2 regions of the Oleiphilus sp. HI0066 genome follow, and region 2 is predicted to be linked to the other one. Evidence: riboswitches for the same ligand, from Rfam matches in the RefSeq annotation. Region 2 holds a riboswitch; the other holds the start of a gene.
What was found. Region 2 has a riboswitch for cobalamin ahead of A3738_RS28180 (ribonucleoside-diphosphate reductase subunit alpha). Riboswitches for the same ligand answer to the same signal wherever they lie in the genome.
Positions count from the first base shown of each region.

Region 1 (4,218 bases), on a different contig from region 2:
GACGTATCGTGTGATTGTTCCAGATCTAATGGGGCATGGTGAAAACAAGCAAGATCTGAACGCGAGTTACCATATTGCTGATCAAGTTGCGTTTGTGAATGCTTTGATGGCGAAGCTAGATATCAAGAAGTTCCATTTGGTGGGCAATTCTATGGGTGGCGCTATCTCATCACTTTACGCAGCCCGTCATCCAGATCAAGTGTTATCGGTTACCTTAATCAGTCCAGCAGGTGTGCATACTCAGCCTTCGCAGATGGACGAAATTCTCGAGCAAGGGAGCAATCCTTTGATCGCAAAAACTGAACAAGACTTTTATCGGGTCTTAGAGTTTGTCATGGAAGTGAAGCCATTTATTCCCGATGCGATTGCAAAAGCGGAGGCTGAAATAGCGGTGTCTCGACTAGCGATCAACGAAAAGATTTTTAAAGACATTCGTTCAGACCTCACTAAAGGCTTAGACAAAGAATTCGTTAATATCACCGCGCCAACCCTAATCATTTGGGGAGAAGGAGATAAGGTGATTAGTGCCAAGAATATTGATGAATATGCGGCGCTGGTGAAGAACTCTAAGAAGGTTGTATTGCCTGGTATTGGTCACTTAGCAATGGTTGAAACACCAGAAAAAACAGCTGAACTAATGCGAGACTTTATCGGTAGCTAGACTCAAGCATTGATGAAATGAAGCCGCTATTGGGAAACTAGTAGCGGCTTTTTTTGTTTTGTGAGTGTTGTCTACGGTTAGGCATAAGTGGTTGTTGTTTTTAGAGGGTAACATCAGGCTCATTCTTCTGTTCCTGTCGGCGCTGGCCGACGGCAAGTCAGGGTCTTTGTTTCGCCAAAGACCCCAACACCCCAAAGGCGACCCGGATCGCTTACGCGCTCAACGCGATTATCCCTTCGTTCCATTGCGTCATTCCGGACAGCGAAGCGCGACAAGGTGAATTGCGCAACGCGCAAGAGAGGGAGCCCTGGGGTATCCGGAATCTACTTTGCGAATGCATGAAAATAGACAAGAGCAGACCTTGGCGGCTCTCTGAACACAATGCCCGCTTCAATAGGAAAGCGGACCTTCAGTCAGGAAAGAAATCTTGGTTTGCGGGCATTCACTTTCATGAGAAAGCGGTCATTCCAATTTGGTAGAAATACCTCCTAAACCGTCATTAGAGATCGGTTTAGTATTTGGCCGAGTTTTCTGGTCTAACTTTGACCTAGTTCAATTACCTAAACAGACATTGCAGACCTGAAAATCGCTTGTTTTTCGATGTGTGCTTAAAGATAGAAGCGCACTAAATGACTGAAGCTCAATGTTAGTAATAACAAAATGATCTTATCACCTGAGTACTTTTGATACTAAGGCATTCATAGTCGACTAAACTGACATAGACCGCTGATTAATATTCGGATTGTGGAGGAATACTATGTCTTGCTCAAACACTTCATCCCACCCTGATCACATTCATGGCCCAAACTGTGGACATACTGCGATTCGTCATGGCGATCATATCGACTATATTCATGACGGGCATCTACACCACCTTCATGAAGATCACTACGATGAACATACCATCGAGGTTAGTGACGCTAATCCAGATGGGTGTAAGCCTTTACACTCCTGCGGAGATCATGTTCATGGTCCAGGTTGTGGCCACGAAGCGGTGCCTCATGGAGATCACATAGATTATTTAGTGGATGGCAGGTTACACCACGTGCACAACGGGCATTGTGATGATCATGGTCCTATAGAACTGGTATAGATAGAGTCACAACGCTTCTTTAATTTGAATTGCTGAGTCATGGCGACTAGTGCTCCACTAGTTGCATAATTAGGCCAGTAAACTTATATTCAGTACCGCATTGGTTCACGCCTACTAAATAGATGCCTTAGGGTATCTACAGGTTGTGCTAAGAGGAAATCTGGTGAGAATCCAGAACTGACGCGCAGCGGTAATAGGGAACGAAAGCGACACGATTGGTATCTCATATAGATTAAGATCAGGCACTGGAAAGAGCTCCGGGAAGCCGTCGCCGTAGAAAACTAAGCTCAGCTTATTTGCCCTTAAGTCCGAAGACCTGCCAACGCAGTTCATCCACAAACTATTGGGTGAACTTTCATGCCTTCGCGATCATGAGGTATAGAAAGACAGGTTTTAGTTGCCTTAAGCAAGCTTAGTGTTACCGCTTATCTTGCCTCCTGTAGTTTCTTCTTTTTTCGCAAAGGACCGTTTACCGAGTTCAATTTGCGTTGTAAAGAAATATGCCGAACCATGAAGAAATCAAATGCCCCCGTTGTGGATCACCCTTTGAATGTAAAATGGGATCAATCACAATTTGCCACTGTAGCGATGTCCACTTATCTAGAGAACAAATGGCGTTTATTTTGGAACATTGGCAAGGCTGCTTGTGCCATGCGTGTTTGCTTGAGATTAAAACATTGTTACCAGAGAACCCTTCCTATAGGGCAAGGGCGTTGAACTGAACTGTCCAATTCCTAAATTGCTATTCGTCGTTCTCTAGGCGCGTATTCAAAAACATCGGAGTAGCAATTTGCTTCGTTAAGGCCTTTGGATTCAAGTTTATCGATAGTGCCGTATACCATTTGGGGCGATCCGCATAGATAAACCTTGGTATTGTCGAGGTCTTCAAAATCATGCTCAATCACCTCATAGATATAACCGGAGCGGCCATTCCATTCACTATTTTCTGTTTCTAAGATCGGCGTAAAGGTGAGGTTCTTATGTTGTTTTGCCCAGCCTTGAAATTGGTTTAGCAGATAGAAGTCGTCGATATGTCTATTCGACCAATAGATATTGATCAGTGCTTTAGGTTGTCTTGTAAGAGCCTCTTCGGTTAAGCATTTAATCTTCGCGATACCTGATCCCGAGGCGATCAATAGATGCCTTTGATTAAGGTTGGTTTGCAAAAAAGCCTGCCCCATCGGTAAGGTCACGGACACTGATGCCCCATCGATAAGACATTTTGTAAGGTGTTTCAATATTCTACCGGCTAACTCACTACCATTCTGAATATACAGTTGTATTCGACGAGCTTGGTTTGGGTCGCAACGATTCGCAATGGTATAAAAAAACGCTTGTGGTTCTCCATCATCATTTAGATCGAGTTCCAGCTGCAGATACTGCCCTGCATGATAATTCAGCGAGGTGCCGACGGGAGAAAGTAATTCAATCTCTAGGGTATCTTTGGTCAAGGGTTCTGCGCTCAAGACCTGACATTCGTGCGTAACTTTATTCGCAACTTTGTTCATATCAAAGCCATCATTACTATTTCAATAATCGAGTTCTAGCAAGTTTAGAGGACTTTTATGATGAGTAAAAATGGTATATTTTCACGTACCGATTAATATTTCTCATGCATGATGTTTGCTGAACTTAACGATGATTGAACGTACTCACCTTAGAATTCTGCACGCCGTTGAACAGAACGGATCATTAACGGCGGCTGCTAAAGCGCTTTGCGTGACGCAATCCGCTTTAAGTCACACGATGCGAAAGCTGGAAGATAATCTCGGCGCCGAAATTTGGTTTCGAGAAGGGCGCAGTTTGCGTCTCACTCAGTCAGGTCGTTATCTATTAAATATCGCGAATCGCGTGCTTCCCTTGCTAGATCATGCTGAAGAAAAGCTCAAGCAAATGGCGCAAGGTGAGCGAGGCACATTGCGAATTGGTATGGAATGCCATCCTTGTTATCAATGGTTGTTAAAAATCGTTTCTCCGTTCTTGGATGCGTGGCCAGATGTGGATGTAGATGTAAAACAGAAGTTCCAGTTTGGTGGTGTCGGCGCACTGTTAGATTACGAAATTGATCTATTGGTGACGCCAGATCCGTTTTATAAAAGCGGCCTAAATTTCACCCCTGTATTTGATTATGAGCAGGTCTTGGTTGTGCCTCGGGGGCACGATTTAGTTGGATGCCAATATGCAGAAGCAGAAGATTTAAGAGACCAGGTTTTACTGACCTATCCGGTCGCCACTGATCGACTCGATATTTATAGCCAGTTCCTTAATCCGGCGGGTGTCGTGCCCAGACTTCACAAAACCAGTGAGACGACCGAGATCATGTTACAGATGGTCGCTTGTGGGCGCGGTGTGGCTGCTCTGCCACGTTGGTTAGCAGAGGAGTATTGTAAAAAGCTTCCTTTAAGTGTGGTGCGTTTAGGTAGAGAGGGCATTGCCAAGCAGATATTCGTGGGGACGCGTGAAA
Region 1 is NZ_LWFH01001222.1:54,758-58,975, forward strand. It holds gene A3738_RS17115 (alpha/beta fold hydrolase) at 1-661, shown strand, start outside; gene A3738_RS17120 (hypothetical protein) at 1,419-1,754, shown strand; cobalamin riboswitch at 1,868-2,093, shown strand; gene A3738_RS32655 (cysteine-rich CWC family protein) at 2,255-2,476, shown strand; gene A3738_RS17125 (NAD(P)H-flavin reductase) at 2,489-3,262, opposite strand; gene A3738_RS17130 (LysR family transcriptional regulator) at 3,393-4,218, shown strand, end outside.
Region 1: another riboswitch for cobalamin. It lies ahead of A3738_RS32655 (cysteine-rich CWC family protein); the one in region 2 lies ahead of A3738_RS28180 (ribonucleoside-diphosphate reductase subunit alpha).

Region 2 (4,218 bases):
CATTTCTGACGACGTGCTGCCGCTTCCACTAACCAATGCGGTTCTATCTCGAAAGCAGTTGAATACAGTGCCTTGATGTTCTCTGGAATACGATCAATTTTCTTAACACTGCCATCGAAATATTTAAGATCATTGACCATCGCTGCATCCCAAAGATTTTCACGTTTGAGCGCCTCAACAAGCCATGGATTCACAACCGTAAATTCACCGGACAGGTTGGATTTAACAAATAGATTTTGATAGGTCGGTTCAATCGATTGCGACACACCAATAATGTTGGAGATCGTCGCGGTTGGCGCGATAGCCATCACATTTGAGTTGCGTATTCCCTCCTTTTTAATCTTCTGACGCAGGCCATCCCAATCTAAGGTTTGACTGTAATCACAAACGGTATAACGCTCGCCGCGCTCTTGGCTGAGTTTATAAAGCGAGTCGATAGGAAGAATGCCCTGATCCCATAGTGAGCCTTCAAAACTTTCATAGGCTCCACGTTCCTTTGCTAATGCACTCGAAGTTTCTAGTGCATAGTACGAAATAAGCTCCATAGATTGATCAGCAAAATAAACAGCTTCAGCACTCGAGTAAGGAATACCCAGTTTATATAAAGCATCCTGAAAACCCATTAAACCGAGGCCGATAGGACGATGTCGTAAATTAGATGCTTCGGCCTGTGGACATGCGTAGTAATTAATGTCGACCACATTATCAAGCATTCGGATAGCAGTTCGGATCGTCTTTTGGAGACGTTCTCTATCCAACTCGCCGTCCTGAATGTGATTCACAAGGTTGATAGAACCAAGATTGCACACGGCGATTTCATCTTCACTGGTATTGAGCGTAATCTCAGTGCAGAGATTGGAAGAATGCACTACGCCAACGTGTTGCTGCGGCGAACGAATGTTGCAAGGATCTTTGAAAGTAATCCATGGATGCCCAGTTTCGAATAGCATCGAGAGCATTTTACGCCATAGATCTAATGCGGGAATACGCTTAGAGAGTTTAATCTCCCCGATTTCAGCTTTACGCTCATATTCTTCATAACGCTTTTCAAATGCCTGACCAGTTAAGTCGTGCAGGTCTGGAACATCATTAGGAGAAAACAAGGTCCAATCTTGCTCCTCAAACACGCGCTTCATAAAAAGATCTGGAATCCAATTAGCGGTGTTCATATCGTGTGTGCGACGTCTCTCATCCCCTGTATTTTTTCTAAGATCGAGAAAGTCTTCGATATCTAAATGCCAGCTTTCCAAGTATGCACAAACGGCTCCTTTGCGTTTACCGCCTTGGTTCACTGCAACAGCCGTGTCATTTACAACTTTAAGGAACGGCACGACCCCCTGAGACTGGCCATTAGTTCCCTTGATGTGCGCGCCTAGCGAGCGAACATTAGTCCAATCATTACCCAATCCACCTGCCCATTTTGAGAGCAAGGCATTGTCACGCAAAGCGTCATATATACCGCTCAAGTCATCTGGAACAGTGGTCAGATAGCACGATGATAGTTGAGGTCTTAACGTTCCGGAATTGAACAAGGTGGGGGTTGAGCTCATATAATCAAACGATGACAAGAGGTCATAAAATTCAATTGCACGGGCTGTAGGGTCATCCTCATTTAGCGCGAGCCCCATTGCGACTCGCATAAAAAAGGTTTGCGGCAATTCAATACGCGTTTCTTCATGATGAATAAAGTAACGATCGTATAAAGTCTGTAACCCTAAATAGGTAAACTGGTTGTCACGCTCTGGTTTGAGCGCATCGGCAAGCATCTCTATATTGAAGGAATCTAACTTAGAATCGATAAGCTCTTCTTGAATGCCAAAACGGATGCCCGCTTCGAATATTTCAGCATACGCATTACTCGCATCTTCTATCGCAGCAGGCAAGTAAACATTCAATGCCTTACCCACCTCGCTCATTAACGAATCCAACAACAACCTTGCACTAACAAACGAATAATTCGGCTCTGACTCGATCAAAGGTCGCGCAGCCATAATAAGCGCTGTACCAATATCTTCCTCTTTAATGCCGTGATACAGGTTGCGATAGCTCGAATCTAATAAATGATCTGCATCAACGCCTTCAAGGCCTCTGCACACCTGAGAAATCAAAGCGCGAATACGACCAATGTTTAATGGCGCCTCAGAGCCATCATTGCGTTGCATTTTGAAGTGAGGATGTGCCTCTTCGCTAGGCTGTTGATCTTTACGCTGCTGAGCGTGCTCCTCACGGTACAAAACATAAGCCCGTGCAACTTTCTGCATCCCTTGGCGCATCAAGCCTAGCTCAACTTGATCTTGTATATCCTCGATATTGATCGAGCCGCCAGATGGATATTGCTTTTCAAAGCGACCATGAATACCACTTACAATCTGATCGGCAAGCTGCTTAACGTGGCTTGCATCCGCATGATCATGATCCTCTGCGGCCAATATTGCTTTGGTGATTGCGACTGCTATTTTGTCACTATTATATGAATCGAGAGTCCCATCGCGCTTGATCACTTTAAGCTGGAAATTAGAAGTGTTTGAGACTGGTTTGATATTAGGATCAGAGAGTGCATTTGGAGTTGTCATAATTAATTCTCATCGCGTTTCGGTCAACTAGACCAATAACCCTTCGCCATAAAAATCTATATGAACAGCACACACAGTGAGACAACCAATAAAGCTGCCATTGCCAATAATGCTGTCTTTCGATCACCCTATAGTCGCGAAGGTATGAAAGCCCATTTATCTTGTGATAAATGGGTTGCTTTGGCAGGTCTTCGGACTTATGGGCGTGTGTTAAATCTAACGATTATCCTACAGCGACGACTTCCCAGAATTTTACGTTCCAGTGCCTAATGCGTGTAGCTATCTTGCTTCGCATTATGTCGCTTTCGTTCCCAATTACCGCTGCGCGTCAGTTCTGGATTTTCACCAGATTCTCTCTTAGCACAACTAATTCAGAGACATTCTTACGTGTCTATTTAGTAGATGTGAACCAATGCAAAACACAATATATAGGCATTTTTAATAACAAACAACAATATATTGTTTAAAACAATGCCGGCTACGAATCTTAGGTATAAAAAAACCGCAAATCTCATGAGAGCATTTGCGGCTCGATTTAGTCTCTACCTATTATCCGCCAATAAATTCTGGCCCTATACCCAACGACCAAATAATTACCGTTGCGACACGCGTTGAGACAAGATAAACGAGCGCGACTGCGAGAATCGCCCCTTCGAAGAAAAACGCTCTATCTTCTGAAATACGCATCACGATCGGAAGACCCTTGTGTAGAAGAACCCCTGCGCATGCGGCAGCAAATACAAATACTAAGGCGTTGACCCAAAAGACAGGATATAACAGCGAAAAACCACCTAAAAACAGAGGCGTGCATGCGTATGCCATGAGTGCAATTCCGTTTGCAGCTTGCTCGTCATGCTCAGCTCCGTAGGTCTGAGCCATCCAGTCGATCATGTAGCCAATAAAAAATACTCCCAGCAGCATCGTTAGATATGTTAACCCGCACAAGAGGAATGCGCTGTCTGCGGTCAACTTCGTGACGGCCCCATCACCGATTGTCCAACCAACTACAGTGGTAGAATAATAAGCACACAGAGGCCCGATGGCGGCCAATATGCAGGTGTACGCGACAAAGATCCTTGTCGGCATGGAATGCTCTTTTTTGATTTCTTGCCACTCTCTAGTAGGGTGAGTGGCCAATCCAAACATATGTGAAAGCAACATAGTTAGCTCCTCCGCTGGGCTCCGTTCTTACAGTACATAAAGATAGTCGCAATCAGATTCACTTGTTTAGATCACTTTTACTTAAAGAAATGCTGTTTAGACGCTAAAGGAATACAAGCACTTAGTTAACTATGCTAATTCCCTCTTGCATAAGCGATTTCATGCATCACTTGCCGCAAGACCTCTACGCCACTTAAAATCTAGGCAATTTCAACGAACCGGCTGTTTTTAACTATAGTGTTTTGCATTCAACAAAAGGAAAACGACACTCACATGAGTCAGGAACAACCAAACAATCCTCTTCATGGCATCACGCTGGCTACGATTGTAGAAAAACTTTATGAGCATTATGGTTGGGATGGATTAGCGAGCCGCGTCAGTATCAATTGCTTCAAGAAAGATCCATCGATTAAATCATCGCTAAAATTCTTGCGTCGCACGCCATGGGCTCGTACTAAAGTAGAACAGCTTTATTTGTCTACTT
Region 2 is NZ_LWFH01001822.1:3,341-7,558, forward strand. It holds gene A3738_RS28180 (ribonucleoside-diphosphate reductase subunit alpha) at 1-2,573, opposite strand, end outside; cobalamin riboswitch at 2,738-2,959, opposite strand; gene A3738_RS28185 (Yip1 family protein) at 3,123-3,734, opposite strand; gene A3738_RS28190 (VF530 family DNA-binding protein) at 4,008-4,218, shown strand, end outside.